DNA from 2 places in the Aerococcus sp. Group 1 genome. Region 2 is predicted to be linked to the other one. Evidence: predicted binding sites of a transcription regulator. Region 2 holds the regulator's gene; the other holds the start of a gene.

Region 1 (16,825 bases), 690 kb from region 2:
ATTTTTGGTATTGTTCTCGTGGCCTGGTTACTAACATTCATCGTTCCGGCTGGTAAATATACCACCGAAGTTTTGGAATATGAAGGAGCCAATGGGGAAACCCAAACCCGGACCGTTCTCCAACAAGATTCCTTCCGTTACATGCATCCCTTAAAGGAGGATGTTTTAAGGGACAACTTGGAAGACCTGGTCCAAGAACCCGCTAAAATGCAAGAACTAGAAGTTGACCAGGAGGATTTATCCCAGCTTCTAGAAAAGTCAGAACCCTTGACCCTGGGGCAGTTAGAAGAGATCGACTTAGAAGAATCCGAACTCTATGCCATGTATGGGGACAGTATCTACGACACCAGTAAAAATTTAAATAAAACCGCTGGCCTATGGGGAACCCAGGACCACTATGGCTTCGGGGTGTTAAACTATATCTTTGAAGGGATTGTTACCGGAGACCGCTATGGTTCCGCCATCGGGATTGTGGCCCTCCTCTTAGTCGTTGGGGGTTCTTTTGGAATTATTATGCGGACTGGGGCTATTGATGCCGGGATTTATGCCTTTGTCAATAGCGCCAAAGGAATGGAACACTTGGCCATTCCCCTGCTCTTCTTCCTCTTTTCCTTTGCCGGAGCAACCTTTGGGGCCTCTGAACAGGTTATTCCCTTTGTGATGATTATTGCTCCCTTTATGATTGCCCTGGGCTATGACTCCATTACAGCCGTGACCGTTACCTTTGCTGCTTCACAGATTGGTAACGCTTGTTCCTGGATGAGTCCCTTCTCCATCGCCATTGCTCAAGGGATCGCTGGGCTTCCGGCCCTGTCAGGGGCTGGCTTTAGGATTGTGATGTGGGTAATTATTACCACCCTCTCCTGCGGCTTTACCATGGTCTACGCGAAGCGAATTCGTAAGGCTCCACAATTATCACCCTCTTATGAATCAGACGCCTACTTCCGGACCGATTTAGCCAAGCAAGAGAACGTCAGCCATGAATTTACCCTGGGCCACAAACTGATCTTATTAGAAATGTTACTGGGCCTGGTATGGATTGTTTGGGGTGTGATGAGTCAAGGCTTTTCCATTCCTGAATTAGCTTCCCAATTCTTTGTTATGGGCTTAGTATCAGGAATTACCGCCCTAATCTTTAGAATTGACGGCATAACCGTTAATGATATTGCCTTTGCCTTTAAAGATGGGGTCTCTGACCTGGCGCCTACCGCTGTAGTTGTGGGGATGGCCAAGGGGATTTTACTGGTCTTAGGAGGATCAGACGCGGGGACCTTCTCCGCCTTAAATACCATTCTCTATGGCGTCGGTAACCTGTTATCTGGTATTCCTAACGTTCTAGGCGCTTGGTTCATGTATATCTTCCAATCCTGTTTCAACTTAGTGGTGACCTCCAACTCTGGCCAAGCTGCCCTTACCATGCCAATTATGGCTCCACTGGCGGATATTATCGGAGTCAGTCGTCAAGTTGCCGTCTTGGCCTTCCAATTAGGGTCCGGTTTTGTGGACGCCTTCACACCAGTTTCTGCTAGCCTGGTGGGTTGCTTAGCAGTCGCTCGGATCGATTGGGCAGATTGGGCTAAGTTCCAAATTAAAATGCAGGGTTTCCTCTTTGTTTTAGGGAGCATTGCCATTATTATTGCCATTAGTATCGGTTACAGTTAGAAAGTTGGGAAAGTATGAAATTAATCAAACAAGTCACTGTTTACGCCCCTGAAAAATTAGGGGTTAAAGATATCTTAATGGATAGTTCCAAAATTATTGCCATTGAGGACCACATCACTATTGATAGTAATGCGATCGACATTGAAGTGATCGACGGTCAAGGCAAAATCGCTACCCCTGGTTTCATTGATAGCCACTTCCACCTCCTAGGAGGCGGTGGTGAGAATGGTTTTCAGAACCGGACACCAGAAGTCCAATTGAGTCAACTAACCACGGCTGGAGTAACTACTGCCTGTGGCTTATTGGGGACTGATGGGGTCGCACGCGATGAAATGGCTCTATTAGCCAAGGCTCGTGGTTTAGAAGCAGAGGGCATCTCTACTTATATCTATGTCGGAAACTACCGTCTCCCGGCAACCACCCTCACCGGATCCATCATCAAAGACATTATGGCCATTGACAAGGTGATTGGCATTGGTGAAATTGCTATTTCCGACCACCGCAATGGGGCACCAACCTTTGAACAATTTGCCCATGCCGCAGCCGATACCCGGACTGGTGGTTTATTAGCAGGTAAGGCCGGCGTGGTCAACTGCCATGTGGGACCCAACAAGGGCCGACTAGAATTCCTCTTTAAGGCCTTAGATGAAACCGATATTCCAGTCACCACCTTCCTGCCGACCCACTGTGGCCGGAGCCAGGAACTGGTTGACGAAGCCATTGCCTTCGCCAAACGTGGTGGAACCTTTGACATTACGGGTAGTGAAGACCCTGATATGACCTATGAAAAAGACGGGGAAATTCCTTTTAGAACGGTTCTCAAACAAGTCCTTGACCAAGGCTTAGATGAATCCTGCATTACCATGAGTTCTGATGGTCAGGGGAGTCTGCCTCGCTTCGATGAAGAAGGCAACTTCCTCCGTATTGGTGTGGGCAGTGCTAAGTCACTCTTGGTCGGTATTCAAGAAGCTGTTCAAAGAGAAAATATTGCCCTTGAAAAGGCCCTCCCAGCAGTCACCTCTAACGTTGCCCGTATCCTAAAACTTAACCATAAGGGCCGGTTAGAAGTGGGACGGGATGCGGATATCCTGCTCTTAGATGAAGACAGTCTAGCCATCGATACCGTGATTGCCATGTCAGAAATAATGATTAAAAACAAAGAAATCATTAAATACGGTACCTTCGAAAATGCCTAAAGAAGGCCGAATTAAAAGAGCCTGGGACCTATGTCCCAGGCTCTTTTTACTTAGGCTTACTCTTTAACATCCTTTAACTTTTCATAACTGGCCTTATCGACCCGAACGCGCATGGAAATATTGGGGTTAACAATCTGACAAGATTCTAAATGAGCGGAAAAGGTCATGAACATGCCAACTTTATTATAGGATAAGCCGGTTTGAGCCATGAGAAATTCTGCCATCCGGTCATTGGCTTGGACAACTGCCGTTTCAAAGTCTTCACCGACGCCATAAGAATAATAAGCCTGGTCCGTTTCCACAAAAGGCGTTGGGCAAGGGAAGGACTCGAGGACTTCAACGGTTAGGTCAACCGAGCCACCGATCTCAACACCACTGCCCCAAATCTCGCCATCACCCATGGCAGCATGCATGTCACCTAAAGCCAGGAGCGCTCCTTCGACCTCCACAGGCAAGTAAACCACAGAGCCTTCGTTTATTTGATTGTTATCCATATTGCCACCATGTAAGTCAGGCAATCCAGTAGCCACCGCTTCGTCCTTGGGTGCTGTTCCGATCACACCAATCATCTTATGAACCGGGAAAGTTGCTCCGTAATAGTCAAAGGTCTTTTGGTCTTCACTGACCTTACAGATGGCTGTCTCTTCTTCAGTAATTTCCTTGGAGAAATATTTGTTGAGCCCTGGAGAAGTCATAATGGCTCCTTGGGGATCTAAATCAATGCTATGAATAGTCACTTTCAGCACATTGCCTGGTTGAGCGCCTTCCACATAAATCGGACCAGTTGCTGGATTAATTTCATTAAAATCAATCCCAGAAATTAAGTCCTTTTCATCCTGGACACTGCCCTTGAAGCAATCCCAGACATCAACCTGCAAACGCTGGCCACTAGCTACCTTAGCAATGGGTTCATGGTTCTTGTCCATAGAGAACACATAGTGATCTTTTGTAATATGCATAAGCCTACCTCCATTATGTCTATTTAAGATTTTATATAGACCTATCATCTCATATTGCTTATAAATAGTAAACGTTTTCAATGGCATGTTAGAGGATAACTGGAGCAGGAAAAAGAAATTATTTAAAAATAACCAACTAGACTAATCCCAAACGTGCATAAATTTCATCCACTCGGCGCAAGTGATAAGCCGGATCAAAGGCATCATCAATGGCCGCTTGGTCAAGAGACTGGCGAATTTTCGTATTATTTTCGACTAAGCCTTTAAAATCAAGACCTTGGTCCCAAGACTTAGCGGTTAGGGGTTGGACTAAATCATAGGCCGCCTCCCTAGAAAGACCTGCATCAATTAATTTTAACAACACCCGTTGGGAGAAAATCAAATTGTGGGTGGCCTGCATATTGCGCTTCATGTTTTCTGGAAAGACCGTCAGATTAGCTAAAAGATTACCGAAGCGATGGAGGATATAGTCCACTAAGATGGTGGTATCGGGTAAAATAATCCGCTCGGCTGAGGAATGGGAAATATCCCGTTCATGCCAGAGACTGACATCTTCCATAGCAGTCACCACGTGCCCACGCACTACCCGGGCCAAACCAGTGACATTCTCGCTACCAATGGGGTTGCGCTTATGGGGCATGGCGCTGGAACCCTTCTGTCCCGCAGCAAAGTATTCTTCCACTTCTCTGACCTCTGACTTTTGTAAGTGGCGGATTTCAGTCGCCATATTTTCCACTCCGGTAGCAATTAGGGCTAAGACTGAAATATATTCTGCATGCAAGTCACGTGGCAAGACCTGGGTCGAAATCTCTTGGGCACGAATCCCTAAATGTTCACAAACATAGGCTTCCACTTGGGTGGGAACATTAGCAAAAGTCCCCACTGCACCAGAAATTTTTCCCGCTTCGACGCCCTTAGCCGCATGTTCAAAACGTTCACGATGACGTTTAAATTCACTATACCAACGGGCCACTTTTAAACCAAAAGTTGTTGGCTCAGCATGGACCCCATGAGTCCGTCCCATGCAGAGGGTATTTTTATATTTGAGCGCTTGTTTTTTAAGAATCGCTAAGAAATCATCTAAGTCTTGGCGGAGGAGGTCATTCACTTGCTTTAATTGGTAACCATAAGCTGTATCCACCACATCGGTCGAGGTCAGGCCATAATGGACCCATTTCTTCTCCTCGCCCAATGACTCCGAAACACAGCGGGTAAAAGCCACCACATCATGCTTGGTCTCAGCTTCAATCGCTAAAATACGGTTGACATCGAACTTGGCCCGCTGACGAATTGCTTGGGCATCCTCTTGGGGGATTTCTCCTAATTCAGCCCAAGCTTCAACAGCTAAAATTTCCACTTCCAACCACGATTGGTACTTGTTCTCATCCGACCACAATTGTCCCATTTCTGGACGGGTATAGCGATTAATCATCTGCTTTGACTCCTTTTCTGGCAGTTTCTTCTGCCTTGTGCTTCTTGCCTTCTGGTGCGCCTGTCGCACTCTGTTTAAACCTGCTCCAGTCACAGGACGAACGTCCATTTCACACAGGGTGTGAGACTTGGCGCCTAGGCTTGGATGATTGGAGCAAGTCAGAATAAAAGCGAAATATCCGCTTGTTTCTGACTTGTGAAATCACTCCAAGTCTGCTAAGTCAAACCCAACTAAAAACTGTCAACGCTCAGGCTAGCTAAGCTTATGATAGTTTTCTCCAATGGTTTCGTCCTTCGTTGTGACTGTCGCACTCTTACTTTATAAATGTATGCTATTTTTTAGGGCAAGCAAGGACTTTTTTATTATTAAAAAGGTCAGAGCCTAAAAAAGGTTTTCTTCAAAAAAATTGCGGTATAATATTTTGGGTGTTAAACCACAAGCTTACATGAAGAAGACACTATTAAGTTCGAATAGACAAAGGAGAAGTCATATGCCATCAGTTGTTGTTGTAGGTACTCAATGGGGCGACGAAGGGAAAGGTAAAATCACCGATTATCTCAGTAGCCAAGCCGATATTATTGCCCGTTACCAAGGCGGAGATAATGCTGGCCACACGATCCAATTCAACCAGCAAACTTTTAAGCTCCACCTCGTTCCCTCAGGAATTTTTTCAGAAGATAAGCTGAGTGTGATCGGAAATGGCGTGGTTGTTAACCCTAAATCTTTACTTGAAGAATTGGCCTATTTGCGCCAAGCAGGAATCTCTTGTGAAAACCTCCGCATCTCTGAACGGGCCCAAGTGATCTTGCCCTACCATCAACTGATCGACCGCTTGGATGAAGAACGTAAAGGCGACAATAAGATCGGTACTACCCAAAAAGGGATTGGCCCTGCCTATATGGATAAGATTGCTCGTAATGGTATCCGGATGGCTGACCTCATTGACCCTGAAACTTTCGCGGAAAGGTTATCTGTACAAATTCAAGTCAAGAACGAACTCCTAACCAAGGTATATGACGAAGAGCCATTAGACTACGACACCATCTACCAGGAATATCTAGCATATGGCCAAAAACTGAAAAAATATGTCACTGATACTTCCTTATTGATGAATGATGCCTATGACCAAGGGGAAAACATTCTTTTTGAGGGGGCCCAAGGGGTCTTACTGGATATTGATCATGGGACCTATCCCTTCGTGACTTCCTCTAACCCCATTGCCGGTGGTGCTACAGTCGGTTGTGGGATTGGTCCAAGCAAAATCAATACGGTTATCGGAGTAATGAAGGCCTATACCTCTCGGGTAGGTGACGGTCCCTTCCCAACCGAATTGCATGATGCTATTGGGGACCGCATCCGTGAAGTTGGCCATGAATATGGTACCACTACTGGACGTCCACGCCGGGTAGGTTGGTTCGACGGGGTGGTGACGGCCCATGCTCGCCGGGTTTCTGGTTTAACCAAGCTTTCCTTGAACTGTTTAGACGTCTTAACTGGCCTAGATGAAATCAAGGTCTGTGTAGGCTACCAAACCCCTAATGGTCAAGTATCCAAATCCTACCCCGCTAACTTGCGCTACCTGGCTCAATGTCAACCCATCTATGAAAGTTTACCTGGCTGGAAAGAAGACATAACTAGCTGTCAAGACTTCGACCAACTTCCCGAAAATGCTAAAGCTTATGTCCGTCGCATCAGTGAAATCGTAGGGGCCCCCATTGCCACAGTGTCAGTGGGACCTGACCGAACCCAAACCTTAATCTTAGATAATATTTGGTAAAAATGATAAAGAGAAAAAGTAAGCTCTGACTGAGGAAGATCTCCTTAATCTGAGCTTACTTTTTTGTGAAAAAGCGCTTGGGAAAATCCCAAGCGCTTTTCAATCTTTATCCTATTCAGTTTTCGGATTAATACATACCTGGTGCGCCTGCTCCTGCAGCTGCATCATTTCCTGCATTTTCTTCTGGATGGTCAGCAACAACTGCTTCAGTAGTTAAAATCAAACCAGCTACTGAGCCTGCATTTTGTAAAGCAGAACGTGACACCTTGGTTGGGTCAACCACACCATCAGAAATCATGTCTACCCATTCACCGCTAGCAGCGTTGTAACCAACACCTTGGTCTTTATCGTGAATGTGTTCCACAATGACAGAACCTTCTAGACCAGCATTTTCAGCGATTTGACGTAGTGGGGTTTCGAGGGCACGAACCACGATGTCTGCACCAGTTTGTTCGTCACCTTCTAAGGAGTCAACGACTTCTTTCACCTTGTCTTGGATATTCATGAAGGCAGTACCACCACCAGCTACGATACCTTCTTCAACCGCAGCACGAGTAGCGTTTAAAGCGTCTTCGATACGTAATTTACGTTCTTTTTGTTCAGATTCGGTCGCTGCACCCACGCGAACAACGGCAACCCCGCCAGCTAATTTAGCAAGACGTTCTTGTAATTTTTCACGGTCATAGTCAGAAGTAGTTTCTTCAATTTGTTTTCTGATATGAGCCACACGTTGTTCCAATTGTTCCTTGTTACCCTTACCTTCAACAATGGTGGTATCGTCTTTAGTAATGGTTACGCGGGCAGCTTGACCTAATTGATCAATGCTGGTGTCTTTCAATTCAAGACCTAAATCTTCAGTAATGACTGTCCCACCGGTAAGAACAGCTAAGTCTTCTAATTGTTCTTTACGACGGTCACCAAAGCCAGGCGCTTTCACAGCAACGACATTGAATGTCCCACGAATCTTGTTCAAGACTAAAGTAGGAAGCGCTTCACCTTCAACATCGTCGGCCACTAATAATAAGGATTTGCCTTGTTGTACGATTTGTTCTAATAATGGAAGGATATCTTGGATATTAGAAATCTTCTTATCAGTGAGAAGGATGTAAGGATCATCGAGAACAGCTTCCATCTTATCATTGTCGGTTACAAAGTATTGGGATAAGTAACCGCGGTCAAATTGCATCCCTTCAACAACGTCTAAGGCAGTGTCCATGGATTGTGATTCTTCAATAGTAATAACACCATCTTGGCCTACTTTTTCCATAGCGTCAGCAATTAATTGACCAACTTCTTGGTCGCCGGAAGAAATTGCCGCAACGTTAGCAATAGATTCTTTAGCATTCACTGGAACAGAAATTTCTTTCAAAGCTTCTACTGCCTTGCGGATAGCTTGATCCATCCCACGACGAATACCCACAGGATTTGCCCCTGCTGTCACGTTCTTAAAGCCTTCATGGACGAGGGCTTGAGTTAAGATGGTAGCGGTAGTTGTCCCGTCACCGGCAACATCATTGGTCTTAGAAGCGACTTCAGAAACTAATTTAGCTCCCATATTTTCAAAGTGATCTTCTAATTCAACGTCTTTAGCAATAGTCACCCCGTCATTGGTGATTAATGGAGAACCATAGCTACGTTCTAAGACAACATTACGTCCCTTAGGTCCTAAGGTTACTTTCACGGTATTAGCTAATTTATCAATACCTTCTACTAAAGATTGTCTTGCATCACTTGAATATTTAATATCTTTGGCCATTCTATCTATCTCCTATTTTAAATCTAAACATGATCGAGAATTCAATGTTTTTTTGTTGATTGTCGAAGTTCAGTCAATGATTATTCAACTACAGCAGTTAAATCTTTTTCTTTAATGATGAGGTAATCTTCCCCTTCATAGCGGATTTCACTTACTGCATATTTTTCAAAAATAACTTGGTCACCCACTTTAACTTGAGGGGTGTAGTCATCAGTAGCATCAGCAACGGCTACCACTTGACCTACTTGAGGTTTTTCTTTAGCAGCAGATGGTAAAACGATGCCAGAAGCAGTTTTTTCTTCCTCTTCTTGGACTTGAATAATCACACGTTCATTTAACGGCTTTAACATTTAAAATATCCCTCCAACTTTCTCTTACTAATTAATAACACTTTTAATGGTTTGTTAGCACTCATCAACTCCGACTGCTAACTTACAATATTTATAGTAAAACATTTCTAACTATAAATCAAGTGATTTGTTGACTTTTTTTGACCTTTTTTACTTTTATAACTTTAAAAATATAAAATGTCATTTAAAAGTATATGCCCTTAAAGTTAGGAAATTAAGTTAGATTAAACTCTTTATTCTTTGATTTTTACTATTGATGACAAGAAAAAAGCCCTCAATTAAGAGGACTTTACTAAGCGACTGACAAAAGTTAGACCTGATCTTCAAGTTAGGGCCTGCTAACTTTTGCTAGTTCGACTAACCTTTCTTTTTATTTTCACCATTTCGATTACCAATGTAGTAAATCAGGGTTTGCAGCTCATTGGCTAAATCGACGTTTTGGACATGAATATCTTCAGGAACATCTAAAACCACCGGAGTAAAGTTCAAGATGCCTTGTATACCAGCTTCTCCTAATTCACTCACGGTATCTTGAGCGACTTTTTCCGGAACGGTCATAATGGCAATCAGAATTTCCATTTCTTGAATCCGTTCCTTTAATTCACTCATTGGGTAAACCGGTACCCCACTGTGGACTGTTCCTACAATCTCAGGATTAATATCAAAGGCCGCCCCAATCCGAATATTATTGGTCCGTTTAAAGTTATAATTTAATAAGGCGTTCCCTAAATTACCCACCCCGATTAAAGCAACTGTGGTGAGGCGGTCTTGGTAGAGTTGGCGACTAAAGAAGTCCAAGAGAGCTTCAACATCATAACCATAACCACGCTTCCCTAGGGCACCAAAATGTGAGAAATCCCGACGAATAGTGGCACTATCCACTTTGATCGCCTCACTGAGTTCACTGGAAGAAATCCGTGTCTTACCCATATTCTTAAAATTATGCAAGTAACGGTAATAAAGCGGTAACCGCCTAGCCGTTGCACGTGGAATTTCCTTCATGTTTCCACTCCTTTTCACAAGATATCAAATACATTTTATCACCTAAATCATAAAATGAAAAGAACTTTGTGAAAAAATCACATAAATCTTTTCAGCTAATTTTCATTAATTTTAAAACTTTGTGAATAATACCGCCCCTTTCTAAGGGAAAGTTCACAAAGCCAAAAAATATCTGCCGATAAAATGTGATACACTAGTGAAGACAATAATAAACGATTTAGGAGGAAAGGATCCAATGATTGTACTACAAGGATCAAAACTCATGCGACGTTTTGGCTCCGATATTCTTTTCCAAGATGTCCAAATGACCATCCAAGATAATAGTCGCACTGCCTTAGTCGGGCGAAACGGTACCGGCAAATCCACCCTACTAAAAATGTTAGCGGGCATTGAGGAACCCGACCAAGGGCAAGTCACCCGGGCTAAGGGCAAGACCATTGCCTACATGGACCAACATGCTGCCATTGAGAATAGTCAACGGACAATTTATGAAGAAATGCGGTCGGTTTTTAAAGAATCCATCGCCCTCATCCACCATGCTGAGCAAGCCGCTCAAGACTTGGCCGATGCCCAGGATGAAGCATCCTACCAAGAGGCTCTCAAACGCTATGACCAATTACAAGAAGAAGTCAACCAAAGCAACGCCTATGGCTATGATTCCGAAATCCGCATGGTCCTCCACGGCTTTCAATTTCCCGAGTCAGATTACGACAAACCCATCAATCAGTTATCTGGTGGTCAACGGACTCGGCTAGCCCTGGCCAAGGTCCTCCTCGAAAAACGCGATACTCTTATCCTTGACGAACCCACCAACCACTTAGACATTGAAACCCTGACATGGCTCGAAGACTACCTGCCTTCTTATCCTGGAGCCCTATTAATCGTTAGCCACGACCGTTATTTCCTAGACCATGTCACCAACGAGACCTATGAAATGACCGGATACAGTATGGAATATTATAAGGGCAATTATTCCTTCTATCTCAAAGAAAAAGCCGTCCGCCTCGAAAGTTGGCAAAAGGCCTATGATAAACAACAAAAGAAAATCGCCAAGTTAGAAGACTATGTGGCTCGTAACCTGGTCCGGGCTTCGACCACCAAGATGGCCCAGAGTCGGCGTAAGCAACTCGAAAAGATGCCCAAAATCGAAAAGCCTAAGCAAGACGAAAAAAGTCCCCACATTCAATTCCTAACCGACAAGTCCAGTGGCAATGTGGTCCTTACTGCCGACCACTTAGGCATTGGTTACGATGATCACTTACTTTCCTATCCGATTGAAATGGATATTAGAAAACAACAAGCTATCGCAGTGGTGGGACCCAACGGCGTGGGCAAATCTACCCTCTTAAAAACCATTATCCAAGAAATTCCTGCCATCAAAGGGAAAATTCACTATGGCGCCAACGTGACTATTGGCTACTATGACCAAGAATTAGCCAAACTCCACAGCAATAAGGATGTCCTCCACGAACTTTGGGATGACCATCCGACCATTAACGAGGAAAACATTCGTACCATCCTGGGGTCTTTCCTCTTTTCCGGACAAGACGTGGAAAAATCGGTAGCTATGCTGAGCGGGGGAGAGAAGGCCCGGCTTGCCCTCGCCAAACTCTCCTTTAACCATGATAATTTCTTGGTCCTCGACGAACCGACCAACCACTTGGATATCGACTCTAAGGAAATTCTCGAGAATGCCCTGATTGCCTATGATGGGACCCTACTCTTCGTCAGTCACGACCGCTACTTTATTAATCGGATTGCTACCCAAGTGCTTGAAATCAGTCCGGAGGGTTCCACTCTCTACCTGGGCGATTATGATTATTATCTCAATAAAAAGGCCGAGCAGGAAGCACGGCTAGAAGAAGAAAACAAAGAAAATCAAGCCAGTCTTACTGAAGAAAAGCCAGCACCCAGCCAGTCCGCCCAAGCCTATCAAAATCGTAAGGAACGCCAAAAAGAAGAAAGAAAACTCCAACGACAAAGCGAGAAAATCGAAGCAAGTATTGAAGGCTTAGATGAAGAAATAGCAGAGATCCAAGAAGAAATGACTGACCCTGATATTTTACAAAATTACTACGAATTAAACCAACTCGACCAGTCCCTTAAAGAAAAGCAAGCCCGCCAAGAAGAACTCTTTAAGGAATGGGAAGTCGTTCAAAGTCAGTTGGAAAGTTTTGACCAATAAAGATAAAAAAGGTATGCCTACACCAGGACTCAAGACTAAGTCCTCCTGTGAGCATACCTTTTCTTTTAGCCTTCATACCATTCCGTATGAATCACCTCAATGGGATACCATTCTTCAATTTTATCAAGATAATTAAGCAAGCGTTGCCGACTCTTACTGTATGAATTAGACACCAAGCCAAAAGCGACAACAGCTTGATTGACTAGGCCCAAGTCAGCAATTTCAGCGGCAGTCATTTTTTCACGCTGTTGGGCTCGTTCGATCATACTTTTGACGATCCGGCGTTTGTCCTTTAGCGTATAAGATTGGTCAATAATAAAAGTCACTTCTAGACCGAGTAAGACCATCTTTCCGCCTTTAAATTTTCCTCAAAATCAACTTAGCCTCAACTAATTTTCATCACCCAAGTCTAAACCAGGATTAGCATCCAAGTCCAAGTCGACAAAGTCGCCCTTTTGGTATTGCGGGTAGGCAGCCGCTGCGATCATTGCCCCATTGTCCCCACATAGACTCAGGGGTGGATAGGACAGGCGCACATTAGGGTGCTCCTTGGCCAGCTCAGTTTCTAAGCCTTTTCTAAGTGCAGAGTTAGCCGCCACGCCTCCGGCAACCACTAATTGTTTAACCGGATAAGCAGCGATCGCCCGCATGGTTTTGGTCACTAAGACTTCCACGGCTGCTGCTTGGAAGCTGGCTGCCACATCATTGGGATTTAATTTTTCTCCCTTTTGTTCAGCATTATGAGCATGGTTAATGACCGCAGATTTCAGACCACTATAAGAGAAGTCAAAATTATCCTCATTGATCATGGGGCGGGGATAGTCATAAATGGCCTGACCTTCTTGGGCCATTTCATCCATGCGTTTGCCCCCAGGATAAGGAACCCCTAAAATACGGCCGACCTTATCATAGGCTTCCCCCACAGCGTCATCACGGGTATCGCCAATTTTTTGATAGTGGCCGTCTTCTTTCATATAGACTAATTCAGTATGTCCCCCACTAACCACTAAGGCTAATAAAGGGAAAACCATTTGATCAGAAATATTATTGGCGTAGATATGACCCGCCATATGGTTGACCCCAATTAAGGGTTTATCATGGGCAAAGGCCAGAGTTTTAGCCGCAGTGATCCCAATCAGTAAAGACCCCACTAAGCCAGGTCCCTTGGTGACCGCCACAGCATCGATCTCGGGCCAGGTCACGTTCGCTTCCTTCATGGCATAATCAATCACCTGAGTAATTTGCTCGACATGGTGGCGGCTAGCGATCTCTGGGACTACCCCACCAAAACGCATATGACTTTTAATTTGTGTGGCAACGACATTACACTTCATCTCTTTGCCATCAATAACGATCGCTGCACCGGTTTCGTCACAGCTTGATTCAATTCCCAATATTGTTGTCACTGGTCGATCTCTCCCATAAATAAACTTTTGCATCTTCATGATTATCTTGGTAATAGTTTTCGCGTTGGTCAATACACTTAAAACGCTGGCTCTCATACAAGGCCTGGGCGGGGATGTTGTGAGCACGGACTTCTAAGAAACAACGGGCTAAGCCTTGTTCTTCTAAGTAGACCAGGGCTTGAGTCAAAAGGAAGGCCCCCAAGCCCTGGCGCCTTCTTTGGGGGCTGACTGCAAAATGCAATAATTCCCCTTCATCAGCCAATAATTGAAAAGTAGCTGCCGCTAAGACGACTTGCTTTTCATCTAGCAAGAGGAATAAATAGAGTCGCGGACTGGCTAAGCCCCGTTCCAACCAATCCCTGGCGATGTGAGGCATATGGTCAAAAGCCTCCTGGTAAAAAGCCAACACCTGCTGACTAATCCCGGGTATCTGTTTGGCCTCCGGTCGGTGGTAGACTATGATTTGCTTCATCTTCTTGGGCAACCTGGTGGGCTTCATTTTGCCAAGTCAGGGTGAGGGCGTCTTCGTGGTTATCACGGTAATAACGCTCCATCTTTCCCGTTGCCTTAAACCCCTCTCGTAGATAAAATTTCTGAGCCCCTTGATTGGATAAACGCACTTCTAAGGTTATCGAGTCGCGTTCCAGCTCAGGAGCTAAGTGTTTGACCAAGTCTAAGAGCTTGGACCCAATCCCTAAGGACTGGTAGCTAGGTAGTACGGCTAAATTCGAAATATGAATCGATTCTTTGTCCCGCCGACAACCTACAAAGGCCAGCAGTTCTTTTTCCTTAAAGGCTTGTAGGTAAAAAGTTGACGGATTGTAAAGCATGTCATTATAGATATCCTTCTTGGACCACATCTGATGCCCATCATAAGCCGCCCGCTCCAAAGCCACCATTTGGTCAATCCACTCCGAATCGGATATCGCTAAATCAAGCTCCTGGTCTAGGCCGTAAGTCAATGTGGCCTTATCCAAATCGATCTGCTGACTCAGAGCCTGGCCGGGTTCATCAGCAAATAACTGGGTAATTTTATTGCCCAGCTGAAACAGCCAGCGATCAAAGCATTCTTTCCACATAATGGCCTCGGTTTGCTTGGGCTTCTTGAGGGTGCTTTTCCTCCCAGCGCTCTTCAGCTTCCGCCAGTTTGGCATACTCCGGTAAGAAAGTAGCCACATCTTCCTTTTGAAGAGCTAAGTTCACTAAGCTCGGCGCATGGATAACCCCTTTTTCTGCTGGCAGTAGCTGGGCTTGGTCGCCCAAGTATTCTTGAATGGTTTCTTGGAATTGGTCGATATCTGTACTAATGAAGTACAGGGGCACTGTTGGATAAGCCGCCTTTAACTGGTTCAACCAATCCGCTAAGCGGTAGTGGCCTAAGTTCAATCCCCCAAGAGCTTGTCCCTTACTGTCATAAGCCATAGCAAAAACAGTTTGCCGTCTGGCATTAATTAAAGGGCAAATTATTCCATCTTCAACTGCTGCATTAGCGGCAATAGCTTCTAAACTAGTGACTGAATAAAGTGGAATATTTAAGGTCCAGGCTAAGGTCTTGGCAGTAGTCACTCCAATTCGAAGTCCCGTATAGGATCCTGGTCCCCGAGTAACAATTACCCGGTCAAGATCCTTCACTTCCCAAGCAACTGTGGTAAACAATTGCTTAATCAAAGGTAAAAGAGCCTTAGAATGTTTAATTTTGGTATTAGTGGTAATTTCCATTTTGGTCGTCTGATCTTCAATCAGAGCAATACTCATAGAAACCGTCGATGTATCGATAGCTAATGTTCGCATGATAATCCCCTTTGTGCTTCAAACTCATGTAGGTCTATTCTAACATTATTATATAAATGGGGCTAGGTGCTAGCTTGACACGAAGAAGCAAGAAAGTTGCAGGTCCATCAAATCCTTGGTATATTGTACTAGCTGCAAATAGCTAATGGTCAAGAGACCAAGATTAAAGGAGGTCTTAACATGGACGAATTACTCAAACGCATTAATGAACTCGCTAAAAAACAAAAAGAAGATGGTTTAACTGCCGAAGAAAAGGAAGAACAAGCAAAACTTCGTCAAGAATACTTGAAGATCTTCCGTGGTAACTTCAAAAACATCATGATGAATACCAAAGTCATCGATCCCGAAGGTACCGACATTACTCCTGAAAAACTCAAACAAGCTCAAGCAGAGCATCACGGTAAAGGACAAAATAAATAATTATCTGATACCGCTGAAGGAATAAAAATAAACGGTTCTATAATATTTGGTGTTGATGGGAGCCAACGGCTCTTCATTGGCACCATTTTTTGATACACAAAAAGCCATGGAAGGCCTATACTGAAAATACAATCCAAAACACAGAAAGGCGGATTCCATGACTCAATCTAATTGTATACAAAATCTCTTTAATATAAAAGATGAAAATATTGAAATTGAAGATAAAGTAGTGGAGGAAAAGAAAAATAATATCATTCATAAGGTTATTTTTGGAACCTTAACTAACCATCCTTCTCACTGTTCCCATTGCGGACATATCAACGAATCACAAGCTGATATCGTTAAAAATGGATTTTATTCAAGCGATATCTTACTAACGACCATTAATGGAGGTCAACCCGTTACTTTGCGTCTTAAAAAGCAACGTTTCTTTTGTAAGCACTGCCAAAGGACTTTTAATACTGAAACCCCCATAGTGGCAGCTAATTGCTATATTTCTAAAGCGCTAAAAACTGCGATTACTTTTGCTCTTAGTGAAACGATAGCGATGACTCTTATCGGTAAACAACACAATGTTTCTGTATCGACGGTGATTCGTCTTCTAGAAGAAAGAGGGAAAGCATTACTACCTAAATTTAATTATTTGCCCCAGTGCCTTTCTTTTGATGAATTTAAATCAGTGAAAAATGTTAGTGGCGCGATGAGCTTTATTTTTATTGATCCCCTAAACCATCGGTTAATTGATATTGTTGAAAATCGACAAAAGAACGAATTAATCCACTACTTTATGCGTTTTTCTTACAAAAGTCGACAAGCTGTCAAAATAGTTACGATTGATATGTATAGCCCTTATATTGAAGTTATCCGCGCTTGTTTCCCTAATGCAAAG
Region 2 (16,825 bases):
AGTATGGAAGGTCCGTTTAACAGTCAGAAAAATAGAAAGTTAACCCTTATATATAGAATGATGGAGGAAAAATGATGAAAAAATATTTACGTTATCTCACAGCAGGTTTATTAACATGTACATTAGCAGCTTGTTCCAATCAAGGTAATGAAAGCAGTACTGAAAAGGTCGATGTGGGTATTATCCAATATATGGAACACGATTCCCTACAAAGAGCTAAAGAAGGTTTCCAAGATAGCCTGAAAGAGGCTGGTTATGAAGAAGGAAAGAATTTAGCGATTGAATTCCATAACTCCCAAGGGGACCAGTCAAACTTGCAAAGTATTACCCAACAATTAAAAGGGAAAAAGGACTTGATTTTAAGTATTGCTACACCAGCTGCACAAGCTATGCTCAATACTGATAAGGAGACCCCACAATTATTTACAGCAGTAACTGATCCGGTCAGTGCTAAATTAGTTGAGAGTATGGAAAAACCCGGTAAAAATATGACCGGTACCAGTGATATGGCTCCAGTTGGTGATGTCGTCGACTTATTATTAAAGGCTGATCCAAGTATTAAAACAATTGGGATCTTATATAACTCAAGTGAAGTAAATTCAGAAGTGCAATATGAACAAGCCAAGGAATATATCGAATCCAAGGGCTTAAAGGTCGAAAGTATGACAGTGACCTCAACTAATGAAGTCCAACAAGCGACAAAAATCTTAGCAGAAAAAGTAGATGGTATCTACCTCCCAACCGATAATACCATTGCTAACACCATTCAAACAATTGGCAAAGTTTTAATGGAAACTAAGACACCATCCGTAGCCGCTTTCGATGCTGCTATCGAGGGTTCCTTATGTGCCTATGGGGTGGACTTCTACAAATTAGGACAACAAACTGGGAAAATGGCAGTAGATATTCTGAAGGAAAATAAAAACCTAAAGACATTCCAGTAGAAAGTTCTAAGGACCTAGTTGTTAAGGTGAATGATGAAATGGCTGCTGCTTTGGGAATGGATAGTGAAGAATTAAAGGCGCGTTTAAAAGAATAATTTAAATGTTATTCATTAAGTTAAATAAAAATGAAAGATAAATAGCCAGACCAGGCATATTAGAAGAGGTGCAAGAAGAATGGATTTATTGATATCTAGTGTTTCGCAAGGAATGATGTGGTCTATCCTGGCCATAGGGGTATATATTACTTTTAGAATCTTAGGCTTAGCCGACTTATCAGCTGAGGGGAGTTTCCCCTTAGGCGCGGCTGTCTGTGCTAAATTATTAGTCAATCAGGTATCCCCTTTATTAGCGTTTCTAGCAGCACTTCTAGCAGGCGCTTTGGCTGGCTTTCTAACCGGTTTCATGACCACTAAGATGAAAATACCGGCCCTCTTGGCAGGGATCTTAACTATGACCGGACTTTACTCCATTAACTTAAGAGTCATGGGGCAAGCCAATACTCCCTTACTAGGAGAAAAAACCTTGTTAACTTCAATAGAGAACTTAGGTATATCGACAACATGGTCACCATTTTTACTAGGCTTATTAACCGTCATGGTTATCATTTTAGGACTTGTGATTTTTATGGGAACTGAGTACGGATTAGCTTTAATTGCAACTGGTGATAATGCTTTAATGGCAGAAGCTAACGGGATTCGGACGGACCACGTGCAATTAGTGGGTTACATGATTTCTAATGCCTTGATTGCTCTATCAGGGGCTTTAATCGCTCAGTATAACGGCTATGCTGACTTATCAATGGGAACCGGAACCATCGTCATTGGTCTAGCTGCCATTGTGATTGGCGAAGTTTTATTAAGCCAAGTAAAATTACCAAGTCGTTTATTTTCAATAATTTTGGGTGCGATTATCTATCGAGTAATTATCGACTTAATCATGAAATATATTCCGATTTTACCAAGTGATATCAAGATACTATCCGCCATAGTATTGGCAATTATCCTATGGGGCCCACAAGTAGAATGGAAGACTAAGAAAAGCGCTCGCTTAAATGATTAAAGGAAGGAAAATAATCATGAATGAATTAGTTCAATTAAAGAATTTAAATAAGGTATTTCAAACGCAATCGAGTAAACCCCATCAAGTCATTAAAAATTTAAATCTCTCCATTAAGGATAACGATTTTATCAGTGTCATTGGCAGTAACGGCGCCGGAAAATCAACCATGATGAATCTTATTGCCGGAACGATTCCCTTAAGCTCGGGGCAGATTTATTTAGAAGACCGTGAAATTTCTGCTTTACCAGCTTATAAACGTGCAAAAATGATTAGTCGGGTCTTCCAAGACCCACAAATGGGTACAGCCAAATCCTTAAGCGTGGAAGAAAACTTAGCCATTGCTTATAAGCGAGGACACAAGCGCAGCTTTCAAATATCTATTACAAAAGATATGCGTGAAGAATTCCGTGCTCGTCTAAGCACCTTAGCTATGGGCTTAGAAAACCGCATGCAAGAACGGGTAAGCTACTTATCGGGGGGACAGCGCCAAGTGTTAACCTTACTGATGGCTGTCTTACAAACGCCAAAACTATTACTTCTTGACGAGCATACGGCTGCCTTAGATCCGCGCACAAGTGCAATGGTAATGTCTTTAACCCAAGACTTGGTCAGCGAGTATCAATTGACTACCTTAATGATCACCCATGATATGAATGATGCGCTAGCTTATGGCAATCGTTTAATCATGCTTCATGACGGTCAAGTAGTGGTTGATATCTCTGGAGAAGAGAAAGAAAATTGTAGCATTGACGACTTACTACAACTTTTCCATCATAATGTAGGTGAAAGTCTTAATAATGATGAGTTATTACTAGCTAACTAAGCAAAGCCAAATTCTTTTAATGAAAGCGCTTTTTAGGTATACTGAAATTAAATTTTTAACTGTATTTTGAGATGAAAGGGAGATAACAATGGATATTAAAAACCTTAAACTTGAAAAGCGTTATCAATTGTTAATTAATGGTGAATGGACTAATGGCAGCGGTCAAGAGACGATTGAAGATTATAGCCCGGCAAATGGCGAAAAATTAGCTGAAATTACCGATGCTACTGAGGAAGATGTCAATCAAGCTGTTGCAGCTGCCCGCCAAGCCTTTCCTAAGTGGGGCAGAACGGATGTCAAAGAAAGAGCTAAAATTCTTAATCAAATTGCTGATGTTATCGAAGATAACCAAGAGCGTCTGGCTCTAATTGAAACCATGGACAACGGTAAGCCGATTCGAGAAACAGCAGGGGCTGATATTCCTTTAGCAGCTGACCATTTTCGTTACTTTGCTAGTGTTATCCGTAGCGAAGAAGATCACTTTAAAATGCTTGACGACAATACCTTATCCATGGTTCTCCGGGAACCAATTGGCGTTGTCGGCCAGATTATTCCTTGGAACTTTCCCTTTTTAATGGCAGCTTGGAAAATAGCGCCAGCCTTAGCAGCAGGGGATACTATTGTATTAAAACCCTCCTCTTCCACTTCTCTAAGCATCCTAGAGTTAGCTAAGTTAATTAATGATCTCTTACCTAAGGGGGTTTTAAATATCATCACTGGAAGTGGATCAAAGAGTGGGGAATACCTCCAACACCACCCAGATATTGATAAAATTGCCTTTACTGGATCAACTTCGGTTGGCCGCCAAGTAGGAATTTCAGCTGCTGAAAACCTCATCCCAGCAACCTTGGAATTAGGTGGAAAATCGGCCAATATTTTCTTTGAAGATATGGATATGGAACAAGCCCTAGAAGGAGCTCAATTGGGTATCTTATTCAATCAAGGGGAAGTGTGCTCAGCAGGTTCACGAATTTTAGTGCAAGAATCGATCTATGATGAATTTATCGGTCGCTTAAAAGAAGAATTTAAAAAGGTGAAAGTTGGTTTGCCTTGGGAAAAAGACACTCAACTTGGTGCCCAAGCTAGTCAGGCTCAACATCAAAAGGTGAGCGAATATATTCAAGTGGCTTTAGATGAAGGAGCTGAAATTATAAGCGGTGGCCATTCAGCATCAGAAGGAGACCTTGAAAAGGGCTATTATTTTGAACCTACTTTATTATTAGCAGACAATAGTATGCGGGTGGCTCAAGAAGAAATTTTTGGTCCCGTTGCTACTGTGATTAAATTCAAAGATGTTGAAGATGCCATCCGTATTGCTAATGATAGTGATTATGGTTTAGCAGGCGGTGTTTTCACTAAAAACTTAGACACAGCCTTTAAGGTAGCTCGTGGAGTAAGAACAGGACGAATTTGGATTAATACCTATAATAGCTTTGAAGCTGGGGCACCATTTGGAGGCTACAAAGATTCAGGGATTGGTCGAGAAACCCACAAAATGATTCTTAATGCCTATACCCAAGCGAAAAATATCTATATTAATTTAGCTGATGGCAGATCAGGAATGTATTAATTATTGGATCAGTTGATCTCTGAAGAGCTAGAAAAGCTAATTAAATAGTAAAACAACAAGGACTAGAAGTGCGACTTCACTTGGTTAAAGAGACAAGTTGTAGCACTTCTAGTCTTTTTTTCTTTGCATCTTAAAGGTGAAATATCCCTAAGTCTCTAGAAAATTTGTTATAATAAAAAACGTGATGGAGAGGGAGGTTTTTATGCTAATTGAGCATGCTTTGGAAAAATATTTTGGCTATAAAACGTTTCGCCCCGGACAAAAGGAACTCATTGAGAGTATTCTAGCTGGTCGCGATAGTTTGGGGATTTTACCCACTGGCGGAGGCAAATCAATTTGCTATCAATTACCTGCTTTAATCTTACCTGGTATTACTTTAGTAATCTCTCCTTTAATCTCATTAATGAAGGACCAAGTAGATAGTCTTAATGAACACGGAATTCATAGTGTCTATCTCAACTCCAGTCAATCCAGTGAGGATTATTTTGCTGTCCTGGATAGGATCCATTCTGGACAAGTCAAGCTGATTTATGTATCACCAGAAAGGTTAAAGAGCGAGTCTTTTCTACAATTAGCTAATGACTTACCCTTAGATCAAATAGCTATTGATGAAGCCCACTGTGTTTCCCAATGGGGACACGACTTTAGAGCCTCTTACCGAGAGATTGCTAACTTTATTGACCAGTTAAGTCATCGACCGGTTGTGAGTGCCTTTACAGCCACAGCTACCAATCGGGTTCAACAGGATATTATTCATCAATTGGCTCTTGAGAATCCCTATGTCCTCATTAATTCCTTTGATCGTCCCAATCTGACTTTTGAGGTTATGGAACCAGAATCAAAGAAGAAGACTGTAATTGATTTAATAGATAAAGAAGAAGCAGCTATCATTTATGCTTCTTCTCGAAAAACTGTTGACCGTTTGAGTGAATGGTTAAGAGACCAAGGACTTCCGGTGAGCGCTTATCATGCGGGAATGAGCCCAGCGGATCGTATGGCTTCGCAAAATGACTTCATCTATGAGCGTACTAATATTATTGTGGCAACCAATGCCTTTGGGATGGGAATTGATAAACCTGATGTTCGGCAGGTGATCCATTACAACTTGCCCACTAATTTAGAGAGTTACTACCAAGAAGCAGGCCGGGCAGGCAGAGACGGCTTGCCGGCTAGAGCCATTCTTCTCTACAGCCCCAAGGATATCTTGACCGCAAAATTTTTAATTAGTCAAAGCAATGATCCCACTAGTGAAGGTCGTTTAAATGATATGATTAATTATGCAACGACCTCTTCCTGCTTGAGACAACACATTTTAGCCTACTTCGGTCAGGAAGCTCCTGACCATTGCCAAAATTGCTCCAATTGTTTGCAGCAAGTGAAAAAGGTTGATGTCAGCCGAGAAGGACAAATGATCCTCTCTTGTATTGTTAGAATGGCTTATCCTTATGGCATGACCCTAGTCACAGATGTCTTAAAAGGGAAAAAACTTCAAAAAATTAAAGACAAACATTTTGACCAATTATCAACCTACGCTTTGTTAAAAGATATGAATGAGCAAACCATTAAGAATATTATTTCTCAATTAATTTCTGAAGGGGCCTTGGCGGTTAATGAATATAAGGGACTTAGCCTTACGGAAAAGGCGCTCCCAATTCTAAAAGGAAATAAGTGCCTTTATATTAAAGAATCTGCCTATATTCGATCAGAAAATAAAACGAAGACTAGTCAGAAAGCTCAATCACTGACTGATCATTTATCGCCAGAAGATGAAGAATTATTTGAAGCACTTCGTGAATTACGCTATAGTTTAGCTAGTGAAGAAAATGTTCCTGCCTATATTATCTTTAATAACCAGAGTCTCCTTGATATGGTGGAAATAAAGCCTAAGAACTATCAGGAATTTCTTGATATTAGCGGAGTAGGCCCAGTAAAGGCAGATAAATATGCAGATGACTTCTGTCAGTTAATTGAAGATTTTGTAAGTATTAAATAATAGGAGGTGAAGCTATGGATGGCATAATTCCTTTATGGAAGGAAAGAGGGATGACTAGTCACGATTGTGTCAATGCCTTACGTAAATTGTTAAAGACCAGACGGGTGGGCCATACCGGCACCTTGGATCCCAATGTGAGCGGCCTTTTGCCTATTTGTGTGAATAAGGCGACAAAAATGGCTAATTGGATCACTGATAAGGAAAAGGTCTATCAAGGAGAAATTACCTTAGGCTTTCAAACAGAAACAGAAGATTTGGACGGAAAAATTGTTCGCCAAACGCCTGTGAAAGAAGCTGTCGATGGACAGCTTATTCAAAAAGCTATGGATAGTATGTTAGGTACAATTACTCAAGTCCCTCCCATGTATTCGGCTGTTAAAGTTAACGGCCGAAAGTTATATGACTATGCCCGTCATGGTGAAAAGGTTGACCGCCCGAAAAGACTGGTTAATATCTATGAATTTGACCTTCTAAAGCCCTGCCGATACGATCAAGACCAGCAAGTGCAAAGTTTTAATTTCCGCGTCCGTTGTGGCAAGGGGACCTATGTGAGGACCCTTGCTTCAGACCTAGGAGAGTCACTAGGCTATGCTGCGACCATGACTGACCTTATTCGGATAGCCTCAAGCCCCTTTACCCAATCACAATGCTTTACTTTATCTGAAATTGAAGATCAAATTAGTCAAGGAAAAATGATTTTATTTTTCCCATCGATTTTTTAATCCAAGACTTAGCTCATATAGAGATTAGTGGCAAATTAGAAAAACTCGTCAGCAATGGAGCGGTTCTAAACAAAAATAATTTGGTCGAAGAATATCGAGACCAATTGCCGGTGGCTTTTTATGGCCAGCAAGGTCTCATGGCTATTTATGGACAACATCCTAGTGATGAAGAACAAATGAAACCGTTAAAAATGCTGATATAACTGATGACTTTAACAATGAGGTGTCTTATGCAAGTAATAACCATTCATCATCCCATAGATCAGAATCTTAAAAATAATGAGGGTATCGTTTTAGCTTTGGGTTTTTTTGATGGCGTCCATCGTGGCCATCAAGCAGTGATTAAAGCTGCAAGGAAGGAAGCCTTCAAACGCAAGCTTCCATTAGCAGTGATGACATTTAATATTTCACCTTTAATTGTTAATCAAGACCTTCACCCTAATCAAATGAAATACCTGACGCAAAATCAAGAAAAGATGCTTTTGCTTGAGACTTTTGGGGTAGATCGGGTTTACTTAGTTGATTATACCAGTGCCTTTTCTAATCAAAGTCCCAAAGCTTTCGTTGATAATTATCTGGTTGGCTTAAATGCTAAGGTAGTTGTTGCGGGCTTTGATTATACCTATGGTGCTAAAGCCATAGCCAATATGAAAAACTTGCCAGACTACGCTGAAGATCGCTTCAAAATTATTGAAGTCCCCGTATTGAATGAAAATAATAATAAAATTGCTTCCAAACAGATTCGCAAGGAGCTGACTGAGGGATCACTGGAAGAAGCGAACCAGGCTCTGGGCTATCCTTATTTCTTCCGTGGTTTAGTCATAAACGGCTTTAAACGAGGTCGTACCCTAGGCTTTCCAACGGCTAATATCTATACCCAGGCCAGTACTTTAATTCCCAAAGTGGGTGTTTATTTGGTTCAATGTCAGATCAACCATCAGCTATTCTGGGGGATGGCTTCCATTGGATATAATGTCACTTTTGGTGATGATAATGACAAGACCATTGAAATTAACTTGTTTGATTTTGAATCAGAAATTTATGGTGAAGAAATGCTGGTATTTTGGTACGAATATTTACGGGGTGAAAAGAAATTCTCTAGTGTAGAGGCTATGGTGGAACAGTTGAATCAAGATAAAAGTGACTGTCTAAGTCGTCTACAAAAATATGAAAATTATCAAAATTAAATTCTCTAAAAGTTGGTATCAATTTTGCCAACTTTTTTTATTTTGTCATTTTTGTATGAGGCTAGGGACCGATTCAAGGTAAACGTTGAGTCGCTAGTAAGTCATCACTGCCAGCTGTTATTACTAAGTAAGGGCTATCTTTTAACTTTATCTATGAAATCGTTTTGTTAAAGGTCAAAATAGGAATTGAATTGACTAGGAAATCCTTTGAAAAACAGTTTGACTTTTATTGACATATGCACTTAACCATGTTAGTATATAAATATGTTAGCAGAAGGAGCTGTCAAGTGCTAAAAGAGGTGATAAGATGTTAAGTAAAAGACAAATTATTATTTTAAAAGCGATTGTTGACGCCTATAGTCAAAGTGAAGAACCGATTGGCTCTAAATCGATTCTAAAACTGACTGGCCTTGAGGCAAGTTCTGCAACTATTAGAAATGATATGGCAAAACTTGAAAAACTTGATTTGATTAAAAAGATGCACTCGTCTTCCGGAAGAGTGCCAACTGAAGCCGGCTACCGCTTCTACATTAATTATATTCTTCCCAAGAACGGTGGAATTATCGATAGTGGATTAAGTGAAGCGGAAAATGAAAAGGTGAGTGAAATATTTCAATCACCTTACTTGGCTTTAGATGAAATTGTCAATCGCTCAACTGAACTATTAGCTGAGCTAACTAACTATGTGGCGATTTCTTTAGGACCCGACGCTTACCATTATCATTTAGCGGGCTTTCGCTTTGTACCGGTAACTAGCCGGCAAGTGATGCTTGTCTTAGTGACAGAAGAAGGGACAGTGGAAACGCAAATCTATCGTTTGCCAGACAGTGTATCTATGGAAGCTTTAGAGGATATGGCAAATATTATTAACCGTGATTTAATTGGTTTAAGTCTTCCTAGCGTTCTTGTACGCCTTAAAAGTAACTATATGTCCTATTTTGATGAATCAATTCGACGTTTACTTTATGAAGGAAGTATAATCGAAGATTTACTTAAAAAAATTGATGCCTCACGCGTCTTTGTTAAAGGTAAGGCAAATCTTTATAATCATCTCTATCAAAGTGATGCTTATCAACAGGTAGAGAATTTAAATCGTCTATTTGCTAATCCTAACTTATTAGATACACTCATTGATCCGGGTGATCAAGGGATTCAAGTGAAGGTAGGTAAGGATATGCAGGCTGATGGCCTCAATCGTTTATCTATTATGGCTACCAATTTTGTTGGTGGTAATAATGATCAACAAACGATTTCTGTGGCTATTCTCGGCCCAGAAAATATGTCTTACCTGCGTATGGCTCAACTATTTCAAGGTGTGAGACTACAGCTCAATCACTATATCGATTCATATTATAAAAATGATAAAGAGGAGGGGTAAACAGATGAGCAAAGTTCATGATAAGAACAATCAGGATGTTGACCCAGAAAATATACATGAAGATGAAAAGTTAGTCCAGGATAAAAACAAGGCTCAAGATTTGGAACAAAATCAAAATAATAAAGCCGATAAGGATAATGAGCCAGAAAACCTGGCTGATGATGAGAAAAATAAAACCGCAGATGAAGATAAAGAAGTCCATGAGAATGATAAAGAGAGTGAACTTCAAAGTATAAAGAAAGAACTTGAAGAAAAAAATGATCAAATTCTTCGCTTATCTGCAGAAATTAAGAATATTCAAAGAAGAAATAATAAGGAAAGACAAGATGCTGCTAAGTACCGTTCCCAACATTTAGCTGAAAAACTCTTAGGTGCAGTTGATAACTTAGAACGGGCCTTGACTATTGAAGCAGATGATGAAGCGAGTCGCAGGATGAAACGCGGCATTGAAATGGTATTGGAAAGTATTCAAAGTGCCTTTAATGATGAAGAAATAAAAACGATTGATCCTAAAGGCGAAAAGTTTGATCCTAACTTCCACCAATCTGTTTCATCTGTTCCTGCCGATGACGGTCAAGTATCAGATACTATAGTTGAAGTCTATCAAAAAGGCTATGTCATCAAAGACCGTGTCTTAAGACCAGCTATGGTAGTCGTTGCACAATAATAAAAAAGGAGATAATAAATAATGAGTAAAATTATAGGAATTGACTTAGGAACTACAAATTCTGCCGTTTCAGTATTAGAAGGTGGAGAACCAGTAATTATTACTAACCCAGAAGGCAATCGTACTTCACCCTCTGTAGTAGCTTTTAAAGATGGCGAAATTCAAGTAGGAGAAGTCGCTAAACGCCAAATGGTGACAAACCCGAATACAGTTGCTTCGATTAAACGTCATATGGGGGAATCCGGTTACAAGGTTCATGTCAATGACAAAGATTACACCCCAGAAGAAATTTCTGCTATGATCTTACAATACCTAAAAGGCTACGCTGAAGATTACTTAGGAGAAAGTGTAAGTAAAGCTGTTATTACTGTTCCAGCTTACTTTAATGACGCCCAACGTCAAGCAACCAAAGATGCTGGTAAAATTGCTGGCTTAGAAGTTGAACGGATTGTTAACGAACCTACTGCAGCTGCTTTAGCTTATGGTTTAGACAAAGATGATAAAGACGAACAAATCCTAGTCTTTGACCTAGGTGGCGGGACCTTTGACGTTTCTGTCTTAGAACTCGGTGACGGAGTCTTTGAAGTTTTATCTACTGCCGGTGATAATAAATTAGGTGGGGATGACTTTGACCAACGCATTGTGGATTACTTAGTTGAAGAATTTAAGAAGGATAATGGGATTGATCTTTCCAATGACAAAATGGCTATGCAACGTCTAAAAGATGCTGCAGAAAAAGCGAAAAAGGATTTATCCGGAGTTACCTCTACACAAATCAGCCTACCATTCATCTCTGCTGGTGAAAGTGGCCCATTACACTTAGAATTAACCTTAACTCGGGCAAAATTCAATGAACTTACTGATGACTTAGTTGACCGGACTACTAAACCTGTTCAACAAGCCTTAGCTGATGCTGATTTATCCAAGTCAGATATTGACCAAGTGATTTTAGTTGGTGGTTCTACCCGTATTCCTGCAGTGGTTGACCATGTTAAAGAATTAACTGGTCAAGACCCACACCGTGGTGTTAACCCTGATGAAGTGGTTGCTATGGGTGCTGCTATTCAAGGTGGTGTGATTACTGGTGACGTTAAAGACGTTGTCTTACTCGACGTTACGCCACTATCCTTAGGTATTGAAACCATGGGTGGAGTCTTTACCAAATTAATTGATCGGAACACGACTATCCCAACGTCTAAATCTCAAGTCTTTTCAACGGCTGCAGATAACCAACCCGCTGTAGATATCCACGTCTTACAAGGTGAACGTCCTATGGCTGCTGACAACAAGACTTTAGGTCGTTTCCAATTAACTGATATTAACCCAGCTCCTCGTGGTGTCCCTCAAATCGAAGTGAAATTTGATATTGACAAAAACGGGATCGTTAATGTTTCAGCCACAGATAAAGGCACCGGTAAGGAACAAGCGATTACCATTCAATCCAATTCTGGTTTAACCGATGAAGAAATTGACCGCATGATGAAAGATGCTGAAGCTAACGCTGAAGAAGATAACAAGCGTAAAGAAGAAGCAGAATTGAAGAATGAAGTTGAACAAATCATCCATCAAACTGAAAAAACTACTAAAGATGTTGAAGGCAAAGCGGATCAAGCAGATATTGATAAAGCCAACCAATTAAAAGACGAACTAAAGGCTGCCCAAGAAGCTGGAAATACTGATGAGATGGAAGCTAAGAAGGACGAATTAATGGAAGTTCTTCAACAATTAACGGTAAAACTTTACGAAGCAAATCAAGCAGAAGGCCAAAGTGAAAATCAAGATAATAATGATGATGGTACTGTTGAAGGTGACTTCGAGGAAGTAAATGACGATAAATAATCGACTATAGTAGGCTTGTCCCTGTCTTAAGGCAGGGACAAACTATTGTATCGAGGATAAGGGGGTAAAATATGGCTAAAGGAGATTACTATGACATTTTAGGTGTCAGTAAAGACGCCAGCCAGAAAGATATCAAGCGTGCTTACCGTAAACTAGCAAAAAAATACCATCCTGACTTAAACCATGATCCCGGTGCTGAAGAAAAATATAAAGAAGTAACGGAAGCATATGAAGTTTTAAGTGACGAAAATAAACGGAAACAATACGATCAGTTTGGTCATGCTGGTGCAAATGGTGGCTTCGGTGGCTTTGGCAATGGAAGTTATCAATCCTACTCAGGACAAGGTTTCTCTGGCTTTGAAGATATCTTCGATCAGTTCTTTGGTGGTCAAGGTGGCTTTGGTGGCTTTGGCTCATCTGCTAGTCAACGGTCTAGGACTGCACCTCGCCGTGGGGACGACTTACAATACACCATGGATTTAAGCTTTGAAGAAGCTATCTTTGGTAAGGAAGAAACGATCTCATATAAACGTGAAGAAGCTTGCCAGGTATGTGAAGGCTCTGGTGCTAAGCCGGGAACGTCCAAGAAAACTTGTCCAACCTGTAATGGCCAAGGGGTAGTTCAACAAGTAAGAAATACCCCATTTGGACAAATGGCTAGTCAAACCACCTGTAGCCAGTGTCAAGGTGAGGGTAAGATTATCGAAGACCCATGTACTAATTGCCAAGGAAGCGGTCGAGAAGAGAAGACCCATACGGTTAAAGTGAAGGTTCCAGCCGGTGTAGAAGATGGGCAATCGATTCGTCTTTCCGGACAAGGTTCAGCTGGCTACAATAAGGGGCCAGCCGGTGACCTCTATGTGGTCTTCCGGGTAGCTAAAAGCAATATCTTCCAAAGAAAAGGGTCGCAAATTAGTATTGACTTGCCTCTAAACTTTGCCCAAGCCGCTCTGGGTGATGAAGTTGAGGTTCCAACCGTTCACGGCAAAGTTAACCTTAAAATTCCTGCTGGTACACAAAGTGGCGATACCATCCGTTTACGTGGCAAAGGCGCCCCAGTCTTAAACCGTGACCGCAATGGAGATCAATTAGTAAATATTAAGATCATCACACCTAAACATCTAAATGATAAACAAAAAGCTGCTCTTCGTGATTTTGCTAAAGCATCAGGTAATAATATTACTGAAGAAGAGAAGAATTTCTTTGATAAAATTAAGGATGCCTTTTCATAAAGGCAGTCTTGCTAATTAAAACGTATTTAATCTTAATTAAAAAAACCGTGACCCTTTTGTAGTGACCCCCAAAAGTTGGACTAAGAATTCAACTTTTGGGGGTTATTTTTATGTCTAAATATTCATTAGAATTTAAACTGAATTTAGTAGGAGACTATATTGCGAAAAAAGGAAGTTATCGAACCTTAGCTAATAAAGCAGGAATAGATCCTTCTATTTTACGAAGGTGGGTTAATAACTATTATGAATTTGGTGTAGATGGTTTAAAGAAAAGGCGGACTCAACAGGTTTATACTGTTGAATTCAAATTAAATGCGATAGAATTGTATGAAAGTACGGAAATGAGTTATCGCGAATTGGCCAATTCATTAAACATGAATAATCCAAGTCTAATCGCTAATTGGCGAAGAGCTTATCATGAAAGAGGACTTGATGGCCTTTCCGCGAGGAAAGGAAGGCCACCTAAAGTGTCTAAAAAGAAATCACAAATCAATCAAATAAAGGATAGCAGCGAAACCAATCAGTTAAGTGAAGCAAAAATAAAGGAACTTGAACAACGGATTACGGATTTAGAAATTGAGAACAAATTTTTAAAAGGATTGAGGAGACGTGTGGCTCAAAGAGTCAAGCGAGAAAAGAAGAAATAGTGACCGAAATCACACGTCTCCATGATGAAAAATATGCTTTAAAAGATATTCTTAGCGTTTTAAAGTTTCCTAAATCGACCTACTTTTATTGGAAAAATAAAGATGAGGAAATTGATAAGGATGCCGATTTAAAAGAGGAAATGAAAGACATCAGAGAAACCCATAAGGATTATGGTTATCGAAGAATGCGAGCTGAACTGCTTTCCCGTGGTTATAAGGTCAGTAAAAACAAAGTTCAACGCCTAATGAAAATTATGGGGATACAGGTCACTAGCTATACTAGAAAGACAAGAAAATATAATTCCTACAAAGGAACGATTGGAGAGATAGCGCCAAATCGTATCAACCGGCGGTTTGATTCGACCATTCCTTATCAAAAAATAACAACAGACACAACAGAATTTAAATACTACTATGCCGATGATTCTGGGAATTATCAAACTGGAAAACTCTATTTAGATCCTTACATGGATCTATTTAATCGAGAAATTATTTCTTTTAAGATAACACATCAGCCTAATGGACAAAGCATGTTGGAGGGGCTACAAGCTGCCATTGAAGCAAGTAAATTATGTCCATACAGAAGAACCTTTCATTCTGATCAGGGCTGGGCCTATCAAATGAAAAGTTACACCCGGCTCTTGAAGGATCACCGAATTTTTCAAAGTATGTCTCGTAAAGGAAATTGCTTAGATAATTCGCCAATGGAGAATTTCTTTAGTCTACTAAAACAAGAAGTCTACTATGGTCGGACTTATCATTCCTTTGAAGAATTAGCACAAGCGATTGAAGATTTTATAATCTATTACAATGGTGAAAGAATCAAAGAAAAATTAGATTTTAGGAGTCCTATAGAATTTCGTCTTCATCACGCTTCTTTCGCCGCTTAATGATTACACATAAACTTTAAACTTATCAAGAGCCGCTACGCTCTTCCTCTTGACAAGTTTAAATTTCTGAGTAAATGTGTCGGCAAGAAATAAGCAAGAACTGTAAGCAACAAAAAAGAGCTGGCCAAAGGCCAACTCACTATATATAAAGTCCAACTTATTGGGGTCACCATATTTATTTATGGAGGTTACGGTTTTTATTTTTACTAACAACAACAGTTTTTCATGTTTTGTGTAATATATCATCTGATCACAAAGCTGCTATATGTTATAATGAAGGTTAGAATCTTTATAGATTAGATAAGGAAGTGAGCAAACGAGTGACAAAAGCAATTGATATGAATGAATTAAAAGAAAGACAGAAACGCATTAGAAATTTTTCGATTGTGGCCCATATTGACCACGGTAAATCGACTTTGGCTGACCGTATTTTGCAAATGACTGGGACGGTTTCTGACCGCGAAATGCATGATCAACTACTAGATTCAATGGATTTAGAGCAAGAACGTGGCATCACTATTAAACTAAATGCCGTTGAATTAGAGTACCAAGCAAAAGATGGCCAAGAATATATCTTCCATTTGATTGATACACCTGGACACGTCGATTTTGCCTATGAAGTATCACGGAGTCTGCAAGCCTGTGAAGGGGCGCTTTTGGTGGTTGATGCGGCTCAAGGGATTGAAGCTCAAACTTTGGCAAATGCTTATTTAGCAGTGGATAATGATTTAGAGTTAGTGCCAGTCATCAATAAGATCGATCTACCTGCAGCTAATCCTGAATATGTTAGAACTGAAATTGAGGATATTATTGGTATTGATGCCAGCGAGGCAGTCTTGTGTAGTGCTAAGACTGGGATTGGTATTGAGGAAATCCTGGAACAAATTGTGACTAAAATACCTGCTCCCCAAGGGGATATCGAAGCGCCTCTCCAGGCACTGATTTTCGACTCCGTCTATGATTCTTATCGGGGAGTCGTTCTTAGTGTGCGGATTGAAAACGGCATAGTAAAACCTGGTGATACCATTGAACTGATGAGTAATGGTAAGCAGTTTGATGTCACTGACTTAGGAATTATGTCGCCTCACCCCATTAGTCGGGATTATTTAATGGCAGGGGATGTTGGCTATATTACTGCAAGTATCAAGACTATCCAAGATACTAAGGTGGGTGATACTGTGACTTTAGCGGATCGTCCTGCAGCGGAAGCCTTACCTGGTTATCGTCCCATGATGCCTATGGTATATAGTGGTCTATACCCGGTAGATTCTGCTGACTATGTTGCGCTTAGAGAAGCCTTAGAAAAGCTGCAATTAAATGACGCCTCTCTAACCTTTGAGCCAGAATCTTCTCAAGCTTTAGGTTTTGGCTATCGGTGTGGTTTCTTAGGTATGCTCCATATGGATGTTACTCAAGAACGACTCGAACGTGATTTCAACCTTGATTTAATCATGACTGCACCATCGGTTATTTACCATGTTTATAAAACCGATGGGGAAATGGTAGAAGTCTCCAACCCTTCTGAAATGCCAGATAATACCCAAATTGATTGGATTGAAGAGCCTTACGTCCGTGCTGAAATTATGGTGCCTAAGGATTTTGTTGGAAATGTCATGGAACTCGCCCAACAAAAGCGAGGAAATTTTATCAACATGGAATATCTGGATGATATTCGAGTAAATATTATTTATGAAATGCCCCTGAATGAAGTGATTTTTGACTTCTTTGACCGTCTAAAATCCGGCACCAAGGGCTATGCTTCGCTTGACTATCAACTGATTGGTTATCAAAAGAGCAATTTAGTCAAACTCGATATCTTACTGAGCGGAGAACCTGTCGACGCCTTGAGTACTATCGTTCACCGTGATTTTGCC

The links. Region 2 encodes HrcA, which represses chaperone genes, less so after heat shock. Its sites were predicted from a motif close to TTAGCACTCNNNNNNNNNGAGTGCTAA; they were not measured.
Region 1: groES (co-chaperone GroES) is a predicted target of HrcA. The motif match lies at 9,187-9,213, and genes of this name have one in related genera.

What each region holds. Positions count from the first base shown of each region.
Region 1 is NC_015278.1:1,838,807-1,855,631, forward strand. It holds gene yfcC (putative basic amino acid antiporter YfcC) at 1-1,662, shown strand, start outside; gene iadA (beta-aspartyl-peptidase) at 1,677-2,858, shown strand; gene HMPREF9243_RS08580 (acetamidase/formamidase family protein) at 2,915-3,817, opposite strand; gene purB (adenylosuccinate lyase) at 3,954-5,249, opposite strand; gene HMPREF9243_RS08590 (adenylosuccinate synthase) at 5,740-7,026, shown strand; gene groL (chaperonin GroEL) at 7,154-8,782, opposite strand; gene groES (co-chaperone GroES) at 8,863-9,132, opposite strand; gene HMPREF9243_RS08605 (redox-sensing transcriptional repressor Rex) at 9,490-10,134, opposite strand; gene HMPREF9243_RS08610 (ABC-F family ATP-binding cassette domain-containing protein) at 10,370-12,319, shown strand; gene HMPREF9243_RS08615 (DUF503 domain-containing protein) at 12,385-12,666, opposite strand; gene tsaD (tRNA (adenosine(37)-N6)-threonylcarbamoyltransferase complex transferase subunit TsaD) at 12,709-13,725, opposite strand; gene rimI (ribosomal protein S18-alanine N-acetyltransferase) at 13,703-14,197, opposite strand; gene rimI (ribosomal protein S18-alanine N-acetyltransferase) at 14,142-14,804, opposite strand; gene tsaB (tRNA (adenosine(37)-N6)-threonylcarbamoyltransferase complex dimerization subunit type 1 TsaB) at 14,785-15,516, opposite strand; gene HMPREF9243_RS08640 (DUF896 domain-containing protein) at 15,697-15,936, shown strand; gene HMPREF9243_RS08645 (ISL3 family transposase) at 16,094-16,825, shown strand, end outside.
Region 2 is NC_015278.1:1,151,579-1,168,403, reverse strand. It holds gene HMPREF9243_RS05395 (ABC transporter substrate binding protein) at 75-944, shown strand; gene HMPREF9243_RS05390 (ABC transporter permease) at 1,119-2,003, shown strand; gene HMPREF9243_RS05385 (ABC transporter ATP-binding protein) at 2,020-2,826, shown strand; gene HMPREF9243_RS05380 (aldehyde dehydrogenase family protein) at 2,915-4,396, shown strand; gene recQ (DNA helicase RecQ) at 4,599-6,389, shown strand; gene truB (tRNA pseudouridine(55) synthase TruB) at 6,404-7,111, shown strand; gene ribF (riboflavin biosynthesis protein RibF) at 7,342-8,298, shown strand; gene hrcA (heat-inducible transcriptional repressor HrcA) at 8,606-9,676, shown strand; gene grpE (nucleotide exchange factor GrpE) at 9,681-10,343, shown strand; gene dnaK (molecular chaperone DnaK) at 10,365-12,182, shown strand; gene dnaJ (molecular chaperone DnaJ) at 12,254-13,414, shown strand; one part of gene HMPREF9243_RS10295 (IS3 family transposase) at 13,525-14,035, shown strand; one part of gene HMPREF9243_RS10295 (IS3 family transposase) at 14,035-14,951, shown strand; gene lepA (translation elongation factor 4) at 15,290-16,825, shown strand, end outside.